DNA from 2 places in the Carnobacterium funditum DSM 5970 genome. Region 2 is predicted to be linked to the other one. Evidence: a T-box and tRNA genes for the amino acid it is inferred to sense, from the RefSeq annotation. Region 2 holds a T-box; the other holds one or more tRNA genes.
What was found. The T-box of region 2 lies ahead of BR44_RS03585 (valine--tRNA ligase). A T-box ahead of a tRNA ligase gene usually reads a tRNA of that ligase, here a tRNA-Val.
Positions count from the first base shown of each region.

Region 1: it encodes a tRNA-Val, which carries the amino acid that the T-box ahead of BR44_RS03585 (valine--tRNA ligase) is inferred to sense. The anticodon was not compared.

Region 1 covers NZ_JQLL01000001.1:1,591,963-1,601,687, reverse strand. The annotation lists partial or broken gene BR44_RS11520 (DUF1295 domain-containing protein) at 203-355, shown strand; gene BR44_RS07415 (DUF2177 family protein) at 372-773, shown strand; gene BR44_RS07410 (DUF3159 domain-containing protein) at 996-1,667, opposite strand; tRNA gene BR44_RS07405 (tRNA-Val) at 1,992-2,064, opposite strand; gene BR44_RS07400 (ClC family H(+)/Cl(-) exchange transporter) at 2,224-3,759, shown strand; gene mnmG (tRNA uridine-5-carboxymethylaminomethyl(34) synthesis enzyme MnmG) at 3,839-5,728, opposite strand; gene mnmE (tRNA uridine-5-carboxymethylaminomethyl(34) synthesis GTPase MnmE) at 5,805-7,193, opposite strand; gene BR44_RS07385 (3D domain-containing protein) at 8,101-8,919, shown strand; gene treR (trehalose operon repressor) at 9,173-9,725, shown strand, end outside.
Region 2 covers NZ_JQLL01000001.1:786,062-795,786, reverse strand. The annotation lists gene BR44_RS03610 (septation ring formation regulator EzrA) at 1-737, shown strand, start outside; gene BR44_RS03605 (cysteine desulfurase family protein) at 855-1,997, shown strand; gene thiI (tRNA uracil 4-sulfurtransferase ThiI) at 2,018-3,235, shown strand; gene BR44_RS03595 (redox-sensing transcriptional repressor Rex) at 3,459-4,118, shown strand; gene tpx (thiol peroxidase) at 4,281-4,772, shown strand; T-box leader at 4,837-5,068, shown strand; gene BR44_RS03585 (valine--tRNA ligase) at 5,140-7,785, shown strand; gene BR44_RS03580 (bifunctional folylpolyglutamate synthase/dihydrofolate synthase) at 7,846-9,222, shown strand; gene BR44_RS03575 (HAD family hydrolase) at 9,235-9,725, shown strand, end outside.

The DNA.
Region 1 (9,725 bases), 810 kb from region 2:
ATTGGTGGGAATTTGGATTTATTGTTGCGGCTGGCTATATTTTTATATTCGGTGAAGTCTTGGAGCTTCAACATAATGTAACAATGCTACATTATGTTGAAGCTCCAAGTTAACCGTCCATCCTGTGAAACGAAACATAGGTAAATCATAGAATTATAAGTCTATCCACATGAGAAAATGATGAAAAAATAAATGGTCGCTAGTCTGTGGGTCTTTGTTAATGACAACCTTTATTGTATTCGTTTCTGGCGTCAGGATGTTGGAAAAGAAATATAAAGGACGAGCAGATTACGATGCTTATCAATTGAGAACAAATACTTTTATTCCTTGGTTTCCTAAAAATAACCACTCATAAAAGGAGGAGAATAATTATGTGGGAATTATTAACACAATATTTAATAGCCTTTGTTACATTTCTAATTATTGATCTTATTTGGCTAGTGTTTATTGCTAAAGATTTGTATCAACGGGAGCTGGGTTTTATTATGAGTGCTAAACCTAATTGGGTTGCCGCCATTATTTTCTATTTAATTTTTATAGCTGGATTATTGTTTTTTGTAATTAATCCCGCAATAGAAAACAATAGTTGGACATATGCTTTATTTGCAGGAATGTTCCTAGGACTGTTAACCTATGCTACCTATGACTTAACCAATTTAGCAACTCTAAAAGATTGGCCTCTTAAGATTACTATCATTGACCTGATTTGGGGAACCTCTTTAGGGGGAGCTGTTTCTACTATTACATTTTTTATAGCTAGATTATTTAATTAAGTTGTTTCTGATAAAGCTGATAAATAAAACATGCCCGTTAATGATTTATAAATCATTAACGGGCATGTTTTATTTACTATTCGCTTATGTCCACTCTTAGTAGCTCTAATTAGGAGCACCATTTGTTAACCTCGAAACTGCCATCAGTAAACGATTCAGTAAATTTTAACACTCTTTTGAAGTTCATTTTTCTCATTCTTTTAAAAAAATGTATTTACACGTTTAAAACCCTTTTTTCTGACCTTCCCATGGTGGATTTTTTCCTTCTTGAAACTCATCTATACCAGGCCCACCTAATCTTTTAAGTCTCCATACTCCATAAATTAGTGTTAAAATTAACACTGTCAGAGTTGCTGGAAAACCAAGTAAAATACTTGCCCATCCTAACTCCGTTAAGTTCCCTCTGTTATATAGAAATATTTGAAGAATCATTCTTCCTAAAAATAAAATTGCCCATACAACTGTTACTTCTCTATAAGCTGGTTTTATATCATCTCTTAAAAACCAATCAAAGTGCCAACCTCTTGATAGATGACTTAAAATTGCTGCAAGAGGTTTTCCAACAAAAACACTTATAATAGATACTAAAAATAAACCTCCACTCCCTATTATCTTAGGCACAAAATAATTTGCTGCCTCGTCCGCAATTAATGCAAATCCAGAAGCCAGAGCTACCCCGGCAATACCTCCCAGAGCATAAAGAATCTTTTCTTTTTTTAAAAACCTAAATAGAGCTAAAATAGAAGCAATAGATAGAGCCAGTATGATTCCTTCTTTAAGTCCGAACAGATTATTTCCTATTACATATATTATCGGTGGAATAACCGCATCTATTGTCTTTCCGGATAAAAAATGCTTTAATTCATCTCCAATATCCTTAACTAATTTTTTCATTTTTTCTCCTTTAAATCTTTACTAAATTATAGCATACATCATCTGACTTAATAACTTTAAAGGTAGCTTTCGCTACTGCGTGATTATAGGATGCCTTTTCATACTCAAGGAACTGCGAATCTCACAACGAAAACTCTGCGATCACAGGTCATAAGACGGAAAATTACAATAAAATTTTATTAGGAAATTTAGAAGGTGGCTTTCGTACGATGGCAATCGAGGATGGACCAGTAAGTAGAAAAGGGGGTGACAAAAAAATAAGCCCTAAAACATGGCGGAAAATCACTTATGCCAAAATTTTAAGGGCTTCTATCCAATTCGTTATGGTCCCAACTGGGCTCGAACCAGCGACCCCTACCTTGTCGAGGTAGTGCTCTCCCAACTGAGCTATGGAACCTTTGTTTATTAAAGTATCCGCTATCAATTATACCCTACTCTCGTTATTAAAGCAAAGTAATTTTTCTTAATTACCTATTAACCTTGTTTCTGTCCACCTAAAAGTAGTAGTATGGTTAAGTGAGACTTAAAATATATTTTAGAGAAGGAAGATTAACGCATGAAAAGATTGTTCACTACACTTAAAGATCGACGAATCCGATACATCACTAAAGCAATAGTAGTTGGGGTGTTGGTGGGCTTCATCGTAAGTTTATTCCGTTTAGGTGTAGAAATTATTTTTGAAAATATTATCCTTTTATACACATTTTTCCATTCAGAACCTCTATGGTTGATTCCTTGGACTTTTATCTCCATTACTATCGCTATTATTATTGGTTTATTTGTTAAAAGCGACCCAGACATTAAAGGGAGTGGGGTTTCTCAAGTAAAAGGTCAAGTTCAAGGTATTATTCATGTTCAATGGTGGTCTGTCCTATGGAAAAAATTCATCGGCGGACTATTAGCTATAGGATCTGGACTTTTTCTTGGTAGAGAAGGTCCTTCTATTCAATTAGGAGCTTCAGTGGGATTGGGTGTCAGCAAATTAACAAAAGGAGATGAAACAGAAGAGAAGGTTTTATTATCGAGTGGAGCTGGAGCAGGTTTAGCAGCTGCTTTTAATGCACCTATAGCAGGATTAATGTTTATATTGGAAGAAGTTCATCACAACTTCTCTCCTTTAGTTGCTATAACAACATTTACATCAGCGGTTGTTGCCAACTTCGTCTCTTTAAACTTTTTTGGTTTAGCTCCTATATTGGACATCGGAACAGTAACAAATCTTCCACTTAAATATTATATTTACTTGCCATTATTAGGAATTCTCCTCGGTTTTGGAGGCTGGATTTACTCTAAAGTTTTATTAGATATCCTTCCAAAATTTTATCAATTATTTTCCTTTATTCCTGAGCATTTTAATTCGGTTATTCCTCTTTTACTAATTATCCCAATGGGCTTTTATTTGCCAGAACTGATTGGAGGGGGGCATGGGATTATTTCGCAACTGCCGAAGTGGAATTTATCTCTATCTATTTTAGTTGGATTATTTGTTTTTCGTTTTATTTTCTCGATGATATCTTATGGAGCTAGTGTTCCTGGAGGTATTTTCTTACCCATTTTATCTCTGGGTGCCATTCTTGGTGCGCTATTTGCTCAATTTATGATTTATTATTTTAAAATGGATGCTCAGTATTTAACTCATTTTATTTTATTTGCTATGGCTGGTTACTTTACTGCTATAGGGAAAGCGCCTTTAACAGCTATCTTATTAGTTACTGAAATGGTTGGAGGCTTGAATCAATTAATGCCGTTAGCAGTTGTTTCTTTAACAGCGTATATGATGGCCGACTTCTTAGGAGTTAAACCAATCTACGAAAGTTTATTGAAAAATTTAATTCCGGATGACGATAATGTAGTAGTGAGCAAACCTCACTCTTTTGTGCATACTATCGGACCTGATAGCCTTTTATCTAGAAAAGCTATCAATGACGTGGAATGGCCAGAAGAAATCATCATCTCCTCCATGCGTAGGGGGAATGAATATATCTTTCCTCATGGACACACTATTATTCATGTTGGTGATCATCTTATTATTACTTGTGATTTAAAGAATGCTAATGCTATTCAAGATTTATTAAACGAAAAAAAAATCTAATTTACTGAATGAATAAAAGCCGGTACAATTAAGTTAATCCTTAATTGTACCGGCTTTTATTGTAGCTATTATTCTATCCCTATACTTTTACAATTTTTCCTTGTTCTACATAAACCATTAAAACTGAAATATCAGCTGGATTAACGCCACTAATACGGCTTGCTTGTGCAATCGTTTCAGGTTGAATAAGTGTTAATCGTTGTTTTGCTTCGGTTGCAATTCCATTGATAACCGAATAATCAATATTCTCTGGAATTCGTTTATTTTCCATTCTTTTTAGCTTGTCTACTTTTTGAATGGCTTTTTTTATATAACCTTCATACTTTACTTGGATTTCAATTTGTTCTTCTACATCTCTAGGCAACGTTTCGTCTAATGGAGCAAATTTAAGAATATCCCAGTATGAAATTTCTGGTCGACGTAAGAAATCAAGTGCTAAAATGCCATCTTTTAATGGCGAGATATTTTTTGCTGTTAAAAAATCTTGAATTTCTACTGTTGGTTTCAATCGAATATGACCTAAACGATTCAACTCTTGTTCTACTTTTTCCTTTTTTAAAAGAAGGGCATCGTAGCGCTCTTTTGAAGCTAAGCCTAATTGGTAACCTATTTCTGTTAAACGGAAATCAGCGTTATCATGGCGTAGCAACAACCGGTATTCCGCTCTTGATGTCAATAACCGATATGGCTCATTTGTCCCTTTTGTTACTAAGTCATCAATCATTACGCCGATATAACCTGCACTACGTTTCATCACAAAAGGTTCTTTGCCTTGAATTTTAAGAACAGCATTAATCCCTGCCATAATCCCTTGGCCCGCAGCTTCTTCATATCCTGATGTCCCGTTCATTTGTCCGGCTGTAAAAAGATTTTCAACCGCTTTTGTTTCTAATGAAGGACGCAACTGGTGAGGAACAACGACATCGTATTCAATTGCATAGCCACTTCTCATCATTTCAGCATTCTCTAAGCCTTCAATCGTGTGCAGAATATCTTCTTGGACATCTTCAGGAAGCGAAGTAGATAGACCTTGTACATAAACTTCTTCTGTATGGCGACCTTCTGGCTCTAAGAACAACTGATGTCTTGGTTTATCACTGAAACGTACGACTTTATCTTCAATTGACGGACAGTAACGTGCTCCGACTCCTTCAACAATACCTGTAAACATTGGTGCACGATACAAATTTTCTTGAATGATGTTATGTGTCTTTTCATTTGTATAAGTTAACCAACAAGATAGTTGATCTTTTAGATAAACGTTATTTGATGTCTCGTAGCTAAAGTGATTCACTTTTATATCACCTGGTTGTTCTGCTGTTAACTCATAGTTAATGGTAGACGCCTTAACCCGTGGGGGCGTTCCTGTTTTAAATCTATTTAGTTCAAAGCCGTGTTCGATTAGATTTTCTGAAAGTTTAATTGAAGGTTGAGAATTATTTGGACCTGAAGAATATTTCAATTCACCAATAATGATTTGTCCACGAGAAGAGGTGCCTGCTGTTAAAATAACAGCTTTTGCACGGTAGATAGCTCCAGTATGCGTAATAATCCCTTTACAAATACCATCTTCTATAATTAATTCTTCTGCAATTCCTTGTTTTAAAACGAGATTTTCAGTCGTTTCAATCGTGCGCTTCATTTCATTTGCATACATAAATTTGTCTGCTTGTGCACGTAAAGCTCTCACAGCTGGGCCTTTACCAGTATTCAACATCCTCATTTGGATATATGTTTTGTCAATGTTATGTCCCATTTCTCCACCAAGAGCGTCTATTTCTCGAACGACAACTCCTTTAGCTGGACCACCTAATGATGGATTACATGGCATAAAAGCAATCATATCTAAGTTAAGAGTAATTAATAATGTTTTGCTCCCCATTCTTGCCGAAGCTAAAGCTGCTTCAGAACCAGCATGTCCTGCTCCTACTACTATAATATCAAAACTACCTGCTTCGTATTGTTGCATCAAATCATACCTCTCATTTCATATTTCGTTTCATTTATTATCTTTTATATAAAAATAACTTTTCTTTGGATAGTTATTATTTTCCTAAGCAAAATTGACTGAATAATTGGGTTAATAGTTCATCTTGAACGCTGTCTCCGGTAATTTCACCTAGTAATTCCCAACAACGAGTCATGTCTATTTGAACGAGATCGACCGGCATACCAGATTCGATTCCCGTAATCACATCGTCTAAAGCAGATTCTGCATCGTTTAATAAGGCAATATGACGTACATTAGAAACATACGTGGCATCTTTTTCACCTGTTTGCCCTGCAAAAAACAGATTAGCAATTTTTTCTTCTAATATATCAATGCCTGATTTAGTTAGAATAGATGTTTTTACAATAGAAGCGGGCTCAACTAGCGTTTCTAGCTTTGTTAAATCTAATTTATTCGGTAAATCCATTTTATTTAAAATGACAATACGATGGTTTTGATCGGTTGCTTTTATTAATAGACTATCTTCTTCTGTTAACTTTTCATTTTGGTTAAAAACAAGTAACACTAAATCTGAATTGGCCAATGCTTGACGGCTTTTTTCTACGCCAATTCGCTCTACGATATCTTCTGTTTCACGTATTCCAGCAGTATCCACTAGTTTTAAAGGGACTCCCCTAACATTTACGTATTCTTCGATAACATCTCGAGTTGTTCCGGCAACTTCAGTTACAATTGCTTTTTCTTCTTGCAATAAAAAATTTAACAAACTTGATTTCCCTACGTTTGGACGTCCTATAATCGCTGTAGCTAATCCTTCTCTTAGTATCTTTCCTTGACTAGCTGTTTGCAATAATTGTTGAATTTGAATTTTAACTATTTTTGCTTTTTCAACTAACAACTGTGATGTTAGTGTTTCTACATCATCGTATTCAGGATAGTCAATATTGACTTCTACTTGAGCAAGAGTATCCAGTATGTCTGAACGTAAATTACGTATTAATGTAGATAAATTACCATCCAATTGTTGCAGCGCTACATGCATAGCTCTATCCGTCTTAGCCCTAATCAAGTCCATCACAGCTTCTGCTTGTGATAAATCAATCCGTCCATTTAAAAATGCTCTCTTAGTAAATTCTCCTGGTTCAGCTAAACGAGCACCAAATTGAAGAACAACTTGCAATACTTGATTAACAGATGTAATTCCACCATGACAATTTATTTCAACAACGTCTTCACGTGTAAAGGTTTTAGGAGCTCGCATCACTGAAATCATTACTTCATCAACTATTTCACCTGTCTTTGGATTTTCAATATGCCCATAATGAAGGGTATGACTCTTTTGTTCTCTTAGTTTTTTTGTACCTGACTTATAAACACAATCAGCAATCTTTAATGCTTCTTCTCCGCTCAAACGAACAATCCCTATGGCACCTTCTCCTGGCGGTGTTGAAATAGCTGCTATTGTTTCAAATTCTAATGACAAACTCCTTCACTCCTTTTAATTTTTTGCACGAAAAAAGCGCCCACTCCACCCATTTGTTGACCCCAAATGGAATGGATAAAGCACTTTGACTACTTTTATCATTCAGATAAATTTATATTAGTTGCTAATTTTTTTATTACTGCTCCGTTTAGACTATACAAGCTCTCTAACTATTTGTCAATAACTTGACTACAATAGACTTAATGTTTTATCTTCCTATTGTCTATTTCACTTCTGTTGGTCTTTTTTTAATTGCTTCTCAACTTATTTCTACTATAATAGGCATCTTCTTCAATCTAATCTATTTCCTAATCTATTTCTTTTGCAAAGCGACTGGAACGATGAGATTTAGCATTTTCAAATGTATTCATTTCTTAGTGTATGTACGAATCAATCAAAAGTGTATGTACGAATCAATCAAAATCCTTTCAAAAACGAACGTTATTATATTACAAATTTTTCACTTATTGCCTTAAATAAGAATTATTTCTTGCTTATTTGGCTCATACTGATACCGATTCTTTTTATTTGCTAATGGTTATAACAATAAATCGCATCATTTTTCAGAATAAACGCCTTGTTCTTTACGAATAATTCATTAACATTTCTAAAAAATTACAAAGAGAGCTCTTTCTTACAAAAAAACTGATTTTTTACTTTTTTTGATGATTTTTTAGCCAAATAATACAAACATGATAAGAAGGTATAACGATTGGGCTTTTCTCTTTATTTTACATTTATTCATGGTAGGATAGCATATGTTGAAGGAACGAACCTTTCGTTTAAGTAATAGAATAGCTCATAATTAAATATGCCGCTTTTAAAACTATAGTCAATTGCTCTTAACGGATGTAGTCAAAATATTACTATCTACTACATGGAAAACAAAAAAGGAGATTAAATTTATATGTTTAACTTAAAATCAAAATTATTTATTGCAAGTGCAACTTTAGCTCTAACTGGTGTCATCGCTGTTTCAAACCCAACAGAAGTAGCAGCAGCAGAATATAACGCTTCTACATGGGAAGCACGTTCAGTCACTGAGATTAAAAAAGGAATCCAAAATAATGAAGATGGTAGCTCTGAATACACTATTCAGTGGGGTGATACTCTTTCTTCCGTTTCAGCTGCAACCGAAACTTCTCTTGTTTCTTTAGTAAACGTTAATGATATAAATAACGCGAACATCATTTATACAGGAAATACGATTTCTCTATCTGCTGACCATTCGACTGTTACCGTCGAAAAGGAAAAGGAAAAAGTTAGTTATGATGTAAGTCCTTCAAAAGATGCTGTTGAAGCAGAAGCTCCAAAACAAGAAGTGCCTGTTCAAAAAGAAGCTCCTGTAGAAGCTCCTGTAGAAACACCTGTAGCGGCTGCAGAAACTCCGGCAGCAGAAGCTCCGGCTCCAGCAGCAGCGGAGCCCGCTCAACAAACAGCTGGACAAACAGTTACCGTTCAAGCAACAGCTTATTCAACTAACCAACCTGAGTTAAGCGATACTACTGCAACAGGGATTAATTTAAATTCTAATCCTAACGTTATTGCTGTTGATCCAAACTTCATTCCTCTAGGTTCAACTATCACTATCCCAGGACACGGAACATTTATTGCTGGAGATACCGGTAGTGCTATTAAAGGAAATCGTATTGATATTCATATGACTGACCTTAATCAAGCAATTAACTTCGGTAGACAAACATTGGACATCCAAGTTTCTAAATAATCTGTTTTATATTTGTTAAATCACCTTTTTAACAGTAGATTCAGTATATAATATACTCTCCTGAAATAATTAAGCTTATGCTTTTTATATTCGGGAGAGTATTTTTTTGGTTTTTCTTAGCCTATTTGCTACTTTAACGCGTTACATCTTATCTATAATAACTAGTTCTGAAGGAATTGATTCGGTTTAACTCTTTTTGTTGCTAAATATGCTAAACTGTATAAGGAAAACAAGGAATGTGAGGTATTTTATCATGAATAAATTTAACGAGATATCTTTGGAAATTCAAAACGCTATTATTAATCAAATTTATTTGCCGGGAGATCTTTTACTTAGTGAACATGAACTAGCAAAAAAATATGAGGTTTCTCGTGAAACTATTCGAAAAGCATTGGCTTTATTGTTAGAAAATGGTTATATCCAAAAACAACAAGGTAAAGGTTCTATCGTTTTAGATGTGAAACGTTTTGATTTTCCAATCTCTGGCTTAACTAGCTATAAAGAGCTGCAAACCGCTCAACACATAAATAGTCAAACCGTTGTCTCTTCAAATACCAAAATGGAGTTACCTGATTATTTAGTTGAACGGTTAAGACTACCTGAGAGCACTCAAGTTGTCTACATAGAAAGACAACGTAAAGTTGATGGTGAAGTCGTTATTTTAGATAAAGATTATCTTTTGACTTCAGTTATTTCTGCTGTGCCAAATGAAGCGGCTAAAGATTCTTTGTATAGCTATATCGAAAATAAGTTGGGGTTGGTTATAAGCTACGCACAAAAGGAAATAATAGTAGAACCAGCTACTT
Region 2 (9,725 bases):
AAAATCGAAAACTTTTAATTGAAATTGATCGTGTGGCTCAAAGCTACGCATTGAACCACGATGAATTAAAGCAAGCTCAAAAAATGCAAGAACAACTGAGCGAGATTCAAGATAATTTTGATACATTTACAGATGGCTTAAATAGCCAACAAGCTATTTTTAGTGCAGTAAAAGAAAGCTATACAGAGCATGCGAAGTTACTCGAACAAATTGAAGTGGAACAAAAAATGATTAACGAACATTTATTAGAATTACGCCAAGAAGAAAAAGAAGTCAAAGATAAAATTGATGATTTTGAATTTAATTTACGTGGAGTAAAACGGTATATTGAAAAACAACATCTTCCTGGATTACCAACGCAATACCTAGATTTTTTCTTTGCAACGACAGAACGAGTAGAAGAACTATCTAAAGAATTAAATAAATTAAGAATAGATATGAAAGATATCAAACATTTATGCGATTTATGTGATGATGATGTGGAACTTTTAATTAAAAAAACGGAAGAGATAGTAGATAATGCATTGTTGTGTGAATATATGATGCAGTATGCTAATCGTTATCGTCATACACATCCAGAAATAGCAGAGGCTATTGTAAAGAGCATGACAACATTTAATACTGAATTTGATTACAATAAAGCATTAGAACAGATTTCAACAGCTTTAGAAGAAGTTGAACCGGGCTCGTTTAAAAAGATAGAAGAAAATTATCTAGAAGATAAACAAAAGAAATGATGAAAAAACGACAGAGTCTTTCATTTAATTGGAAACTCTGTTTTATTTTGTATTAAATCAATGATGAAAAATCCATATCAAATCATGTGAAATAGATAATAGAAAGTGTGAAGATAAATGATATATTTTGATAATAGTGCAACGACTCAAATAAATGAAGAAGTATTGCAAACATTTATAGAGGTAACTAGAAGTGTCAATGGGAATCCATCTAGTATGCATGCACTGGGAGATCAAGCTGCTTCTTTGATGAAGCAATCACGTATGCAAATTGCTTCTTTACTTGCAGTTACACCACAAGAAATTTACTTTACTAGCGGTGGCACAGAAGGAGACAATTGGGCCATCAAAGGAACAGCTATTGAAAAAAAAGTTTACGGCAACCATATCATTACAACAACTGTGGAGCACCCTGCTGTAAGTGAATCTATAGGCCAATTAGAACAATTTGGTTTTGAAGTGACCTATTTACCGGTTGATAGAAATGGGGTTATTTCTATCACAGATTTAAAAAATGCCATACGAAAAGATACAATTTTAGTTTCTGTTATGGCTGTTAATAATGAAGTGGGTAGTGTACAACCCATTGAGGAAATTGGTGAAGTTCTAAAAGATTATCCATCTATTCATTTTCAGGTTGATGCTGTTCAAGCTATCGGGAAAATACCGGTGCATTTAGGCCCAAATTCTCGTATTGATATTGCTGTTTTCTCAAGTCATAAATTCCATGGGCCAAAAGGAACAGGATTTATTTATTTGAAAAAGGGAAGGAAAATAGCGTCTTTAATGAATGGTGGTGGACAAGAAAATCGAATACGAAGTGGTACAGAAAATGTTGCTGGTATCGCAGCTACTGGGAAAGCTTTACGTTTGGTCATGACAGATGCTACCAATAAGCAAAAAAAACAAAGAGAAATTAGAGATTATTTAATTAATGAGTTGAACAACTATAAAAAAATTGTACTGTTTTCAACGCAAGCAGGAGCACCACATATTCTTTGTTTTGCTTTAAAAGGTATCAGAGGAGAAGTGTTGTTACATGCTTTTGAAAATGAATCTATTTATATTTCCACTACAAGTGCTTGTTCTAGCCGCAAAAAAGCGAGTTCTAGCACTCTTTCAGCCATGCATGTACCGGACAGTCTTGCAGTTGATGCTGTTCGTATTAGTTTATCAGATACAAATACTATGGAAGAAGCAAAACAATTTATGAGCGTATTTAAAAAGCTGTATAAAAAATTCCAATCAATCAATGCATAAGAAAGAGAAGTGAATATAAAATGCAATACAATGAAGTGATGGTCCGTTACGGAGAGTTATCTACTAAAGGTAAAAATAAAAAAAAATTTATTAATAAACTAGTCCAAAATGTAAAATTTGCTTTATATGATTTTGAGCAACTTAACGTAACGGGTGAACGAGACCGAATGCATTTAAAATTAAATGGTGTAGACAGTGATTTGGTTTTGGAGAGATTAAAACCTATTTTCGGGATTCAAAATTTTTCTCCAGTGGTAAGACTGGAAAGAGATATCGAAGAAATGAAAAAAGTAACAGTTGATATGGTCCAAGAATTATATACAGAAGGTAAATCATTTAAAATCACCACGCGTCGTTCAGATCATGAATTTAGTTTAGACACTGATGAAATTAATCATTTATTAGGATCAGAAGTTTCAAAAAATATTGAAGGTATTAAAGTGAAAATGAAAAACCCTGATATTAATATACGTGTTGAGATTAGAAATGAAGGTATCTTTCTTTCTAGTCAAACAATATTAGGAGCAGGCGGACTACCAGTAGGTTCAAGTGGGAAAGGTATGCTAATGCTGTCTGGCGGGATTGATTCCCCAGTAGCAGGTTACTTGACAATGAAGCGTGGTGTAGAAATCGAGGCCGTTCATTTTCACAGTCCTCCTTATACAAGTCCTCGGTCTTTGCAAAAAGCCAAGGATTTAACTTCAAAGATGGCTGCATTTGTCGGAAATATTATATTCATTGAAGTTCCATTTACTGAAGTTCAAGAAGAAATTAAAAGATGTGTACCTGAAGGTTACTCAATGACAGTGACACGACGTATGATGTTACGAATTACAGAACGAATTCGTGAAGAACGAAAAGGATTAGCTATTATTAATGGAGAGTCTCTTGGACAAGTAGCATCGCAAACTTTGCATAGCATGATAGCCATTAATGATGTGACGACTACACCCATTATCCGTCCTGTTGTTTCAATGGATAAAAACGAGATAATCGATTTAGCTCAAAATATTGATACATTCGAATTATCAATACAACCTTTTGAGGATTGTTGTACTATATTTGCGCCAACTACTCCTAAAACAAAACCAGATTTAGAAAAAACTAGACGATATGAAGCGAGATTGAATATAGAAGACTTAATTCAACGTGTGATGGATAATCTGGTTTTTTCTGAAATAAAAGTAGGAGATACTTTAGAAAAGCAACAAGCCGTCAAATATTCTGGACTCTTATAAATAAATAAAAAAGATTAGAAAATGTACTCCTTTTAATAGTTAGCTAGCAGGAGAAAACAAAATATCTAATCTTTTTTATTATAATATAATAGCGAGTGTTTTATTTTCATTTAAGAAAAGTAGTAAAATAGTTTTGAATGTGATTATTATCACAAAAAGATTGAGTTTTATTTTTATTGATGATATGATTTGAGGAAATAGACATGCAATTGGAGGATTTCTAATGAAAATCAAGCAAGAAAAACAGTCTGTACCGAAAGCAACTGCTAAAAGATTACCCGTTTATTATCGATGCTTGAAAAAGCTTGAAGATACTGGAGTTAAAAGGATAAAATCACAAGAAATTAGTGAATTAACTCAAATACCTTCAGCGACAATTCGTCGTGATTTTTCTCATTTTGGTGAATTAGGCAGAAGTGGCTATGGTTATGAAGTTGATTATGTAGTAGAAGTGTTTCATGAAATTTTGAATGTGAATAAAATCATCAATATAGCCTTAGTAGGTGTAGGAAACATCGGGAAAGCGCTGATTGCTAATAATTTCCGCAGAAATGACAATATGAAAATAACGTGTGGTTTCGAAAATAGTGAAGAAAATTCTGGGAAAATTTTATCAGGAGTTCCTATCTATTCTATTGATCAAATGAAAAGTGTTTTATCTCGTGAAAACATTCATGTAGCGATTTCTACAGTTCCAAGCGAGCATTCACAAGAGTTGGTAGATAGGTTGGTTGATTCTGGAATTACTTCTATTTTAAATTTTGCTCCTGGTAGAGTAATAGTTCCATCAACTGTAGATGTTCGTTATATTGATTTAACAGGTGAAATATTAACTCTGGTCTATTATGATGGTAGATTGCTTCCACCAACGGTAAAAGGATAAAATGAAAATTAGGATACTTACTATCTTTTCTAACCTTTAAACACACAGTACCTACTCTTTGACACTAAATTTATAAAATAGATGAATTCCGGATTTGCATTTTTCTTTTCAGACAGCGTATACTTAACAAGTAAATATGTTTAGAAATGGGAGCGAGTAAATATGGAGTTCACAAAAAAAGGCAAGCCACTTAAAGTAGAGGGGACATTACCTAACGTTGGTGATAAAGGCCCAGACTTCTCAATCAAAAATAGTAAGGATGAAATAGTAACTTTAGAAGACTGTAAAGGGATGGTTACTTTAATAAGTGTTATCCCTGACATTGATACGAGAGTTTGTGCGATTCAAACAAAATCGTTTAATAAAGAGGCAAGTGAACTTGAAGGAATCAAAATAATGACTATTTCTACAAATACGAAAGATGAGCAAAAGAAGTGGTGTGCAGGAGAAGGCATAGATATGGAAATGCTTCAGGATACAGATTTATCTTTCGGAAAAGCCTATGGAATAGCTATTCCTGAACTAAATGTCTTGGTTCGTTCTGTGTTTATTATTGACGCAACTGGGAAGCTAGTTTATAAAGAAGTGGTATCAGAAATGAGTGATGAGCCAGATTATGACAAAGCAATCAAAAATACAAAAATAGCACGTTAATTCTGACTTTTCGTTAAAATCAGGATTGAATTAACAGCTTTTCAATGCTAAAATGAACTATAGAAAAAAAGCGATGAACAAGAGGAGTAATTTTATTAGATGGGTATTCAGAGAAAAGAACAAATGCTGAGAGTTCTTGACCATGATAAAATGAAAGTAGCTTGGGAGCTGACGAGGTGAAGAAATAGTAACTTTGTCCGGAATAACGTTTCGTTAAAAACGTGAAGAGAGGTATATTTTCTAAGGAAATATACAATATAGGTGGTACCGCGAATCAAAAAGCATTCGTCCTAATACAAAAATTTGTATTAGGGCGGGTGCTTTTTTTACTATTTCAGAAAAAAATAAAAAGAAAAGAGGCTAAAAAATGTCCAAAGAATTAAAAATGCCGACAAAATATCAACCCCAAGAAGTTGAAGCTGGTCGTTACGAAAAGTGGCTTGAAAAAGATTTATTTAAACCAAGTGGAGATAAGACAAAGGAACCCTATTCTGTTGTTATTCCTCCTCCAAATGTGACAGGTAAGTTGCATTTAGGGCATGCTTGGGACACAACGTTACAAGATATCATCATCAGACAAAAAAGAATGCAAGGTTTTGATACTTTATGGTTACCAGGGATGGATCATGCGGGCATTGCTACACAAGCAAAAGTAGAGGCTAAATTAGCTGAAGAAGGCATTTCACGTTATGATTTAGGGCGAGAAAAATTTATTGAGACGGTTTGGGAATGGAAAGAAGAGTATGCTGCAGTTATCCGTGAGCAATGGGCGAAAGTTGGGATATCCGTTGATTACGGACGTGAACGATTTACTTTAGATGATGGTCTATCCGAAGCGGTTAGGAAAGTTTTTGTTACGATGTATAACAAAAATCTGATTTATCGTGGAGAATATATTATCAATTGGGATCCAAAAGCAAAAACGGCTTTATCAGATATTGAGGTAATTCATAAAGATGTTGAAGGAGCTTTTTATCATATGACCTATCCATTAGCAGATGGTAGCGGTTCTGTAGAAATTGCCACAACACGTCCGGAAACAATGCTTGGTGACACTGCAGTGGCGGTTCACCCTGATGATGAACGCTACCAACATCTCATTGGTAAAAAAATCATTTTGCCATTGATGAACCTTGAAATACCAATCATTGCGGATGAGTATGTTGAAATGGATTTTGGGACAGGTGTGGTTAAAATAACGCCTGCGCACGATCCTAATGACTTTGCGGTAGGAAATCGACACGATTTACCTCGTACAAACGTCATGAATCCAGATGGGACGATGAACGAAGTGACAGGTAAATATGCAGGTATGGATCGTTTTGAGGCTAGAAAAGCTGTTATTAAGGATTTAAAGGCTGAAGGACGATTAGTGAAAATCGAAAAAATGACACATAGTGTAGGACATTCAGAAAGAACAGGAGTCATTATTGAGCCACGATTATCAACTCAATGGTTTGTTAAGATGGAACCTCTTGCAAAAGAAGCAATCGCTTTGCAAGCTACTGAAGATAAAGTTAATTTTGTACCTGAACGTTTTGAAAATACCTATTTAAGCTGGATGGAAAATGTCCATGATTGGGTTATTTCTCGTCAATTATGGTGGGGTCACAGAATACCAGCTTGGCATCATAAACATAGTGGAGAACTTTATGTCGGGATGGAAGCACCCGAAGATAGTGAAAATTGGGAACAAGATCCAGATGTTTTAGATACTTGGTTCAGTTCAGCTCTTTGGCCTTTTTCAACAATGGGTTGGCCAGATGAGGACTCAGCAGATTTTAAACGTTATTTCCCCAATAACACACTAGTAACAGGCTATGATATTATTTTCTTCTGGGTTAGTCGCATGATTTTCCAAAGTCTTGAATTTACTGGTAAAAAACCATTTAATGATGTGCTTATTCACGGGTTAATTCGTGATGAAGAAGGTCGCAAAATGAGTAAATCTTTAGGCAACGGAATTGATCCGATGGAAGTAGTCGATAAGTATGGTGCTGACGCTTTGCGGTGGTTCTTGTCAAATGGTTCCGCTCCAGGTCAAGATGTTCGTTTTAGCTATGACAAAATGGACGCTTCATGGAATTTCATTAATAAAATATGGAATGCAAGTCGCTTTGCATTAATGAATATGGAAGATTTCACAGTTGAACAAATTGATTTAACAGGTGAAAAAACGATGGCCGATCGATGGATCTTAACTAAATTAAACAAAACAATAGAAAAAGTGACAGATTTATTTGAACGCTTTGAATTTGGCGAAGCAAATCGGCACCTCTATCACTTTATCTGGGATGATTTTTGTGATTGGTACATCGAAATGAGTAAAGAAATCTTATTTAATGATGATGAAGAGGCTAAACAAACAACAAGAAGTATTTTGGCTTATGTGTTGGATCAGACACTCCGTTTGTTACACCCAGTTATGCCTTTTGTAACAGAAGAAATTTGGGAAAATATTCCGCATATTGGAGAATCATTGGTCATTGCAGAATATCCTGTTGTTCGTCCTGAACTATCGGATGAGGAATCGACTGAAGGAATGGATGTATTAATGGAATTGATTCGTTCTGTCCGTAATATTCGTTCAGAAGTTAACACTCCTTTATCCAAGTCAGTGGAACTATTGATTAAAACAAATGATAATAAAGTTGAATCGTTCTTGAAAAATAATATTTCTTATATTGAACGCTTTTGTAATCCTGAAAATCTAACTATCTCAAGTACCATTAAAGCTCCTGAAACAGCTATGAGTGCAGTTATTACGGGTGCAGAGATTTATCTTCCTTTGGCAGGTTTGATTAATATCGACGAAGAGATTGTTCGTTTAGAAAAAGAATTGGCTAAATGGTCGGGTGAAGTTAAAAGAGTTAGAGGTAAGTTATCTAATGCTAAATTTATCGAGAATGCTCCGATTACGGTTGTAGAAGCAGAAAAAGCAAAAGAAACAGAATACCTTGAAAAACAAACGCTTGTCTTAAAAAGAATTGAGACATTAAAAACTCAATTATAATTAAATTAAAAACTCAATTATAATTAAATAGACTTGAAAAAAATCTTTGCCTTCACTACTATGAAAGAAGGCAAAGATTTTTTTGCTGTTTATTGGAAAACGATGACTATAAAAGACGAGGTGCAACTGATGTTTAAAACATACGAAGAGGCATTGGACTGGATTCATGGCAGAAAAATTTTTGGAATGAAACCTGGACTTAAGAGAATGGACTGGATGCTAGAAAAATTAGGATCTCCACAAGAAAAAATAAAAGCTATACATGTTGCTGGTACGAACGGAAAAGGTTCGACCGTTACGTTTTTAAGAAATATGTTAGAAGCAAATGGCCAGACAGTTGGAACGTTTACATCTCCTTATATTGAGACGTTCAATGAACGTATTAGTGTTAACGGAGTGCCTATATCGGATGAAGAAATTATCCGATTGGCTAACGTGGTTTATCCTTTAGCCTACGAATTGGAAGAAACTGAGTTGGATGGACCTACTGAGTTTGAAGTGATTACTGCTATGATGTTTATTTATTTTGGTGAAGGTCATGCTGATGTAGTAGTGATTGAAGTTGGATTAGGAGGCTTATTGGATTCAACAAATGTTGTGACTCCTGTTGTCTCAGTCATAACTACTATTGGTTTAGATCACATGCAGGTATTAGGAGAAACGTTAGCTGAAATCGCCTCACAAAAAGCAGGAATCATTAAACCAAATGTTCCTGTTGTAGCAGGAAGGATGCCTAATGAAGCTCTGCAAGTTATCCAAACGGTTGCTAAAAAAAACGAATCTAGCATTAAATTATTTGGAGAAGATTATTGGTCTTCGAAATGCCAAACACTACCAACTTGGGGTGAGCAATTTACTTTTGAAGATGAACACATTTATTTAAATCAGATACAAATAAAAATGTTAGGACAACATCAAATTGAGAATGCGATGGTGGCTCTAGAAGCGTTACAAATTTACTGTCATAAGACAAATTTAGAACTAAACCATGAAGCGACAAGGAGAGGGCTTAAATTAGCTTTTTGGCCAGGAAGAATGGAAAAAATTAGCGACAGTCCTATGATAGTCTTAGATGGCGCTCATAATGAGCCCGCTATACGCAGATTAATTGAAACGATAAACGCTGACTTTAAACAACAAGACGTTTATTTAATCTTTGCTGTTCTACAAGATAAAGCGGTCAATAGTATGCTAAGTTTATTAAAGGAATTGGCGAATGTTCATATTACTTTAACGAGCTTTGCTAATCCTAGAGCTGTTAAAATAGAAGAACTGGAATCATATGCAATTTCAGGTATAAAGGTAAAAGAATACTGGCAAGAAGCAGTAGCAGATATTATTAGAGAAATGGATGAAAACGATATTATTTTAATTACCGGCTCACTTTATTTTATTTCAGAAGTCCGGCAGTTATTACTAAAATCAACTGATGAATGAGGAGGTTTTAAAATGAAGCAAATCAAAGCAGTCATTTTTGATATGGATGGTCTAATGTTTGATACCGAAACAATGTATTACAAAGTAAATAAAGAAGTAGCAGATCTTATAGGTATGGATTTTTCATATGATTATTATTCTAAATACATTGGAATTTCTGATGAAGAATTCCATAGAAACTTATATTTAGATTTCAATGACGATGAAAAAGTTACTCTTTTTATAAAAAAAACTAGTGAAAGGCTTATTGAAGTAATCGAAAGAGACGGATTAATCAAAAAACCTGGGTTATTGGAATTATTAGATTACCTAGCAGAGAATCAAATAAAAAAGGTTGTTGCTTCAAGTAATATAAATTCGGTTGTTTCTTTTTTTCTGAAACGAGAAAATTTAGAAGGCTACTTTGATTACTTTATTGGTGGAAATGAAGTGAAACGGGCAAAACCAGATGCTGAAATATTCGAAAAAGCTTGGTCTGATTTAGGAGTAGAAAAAGAAAATAC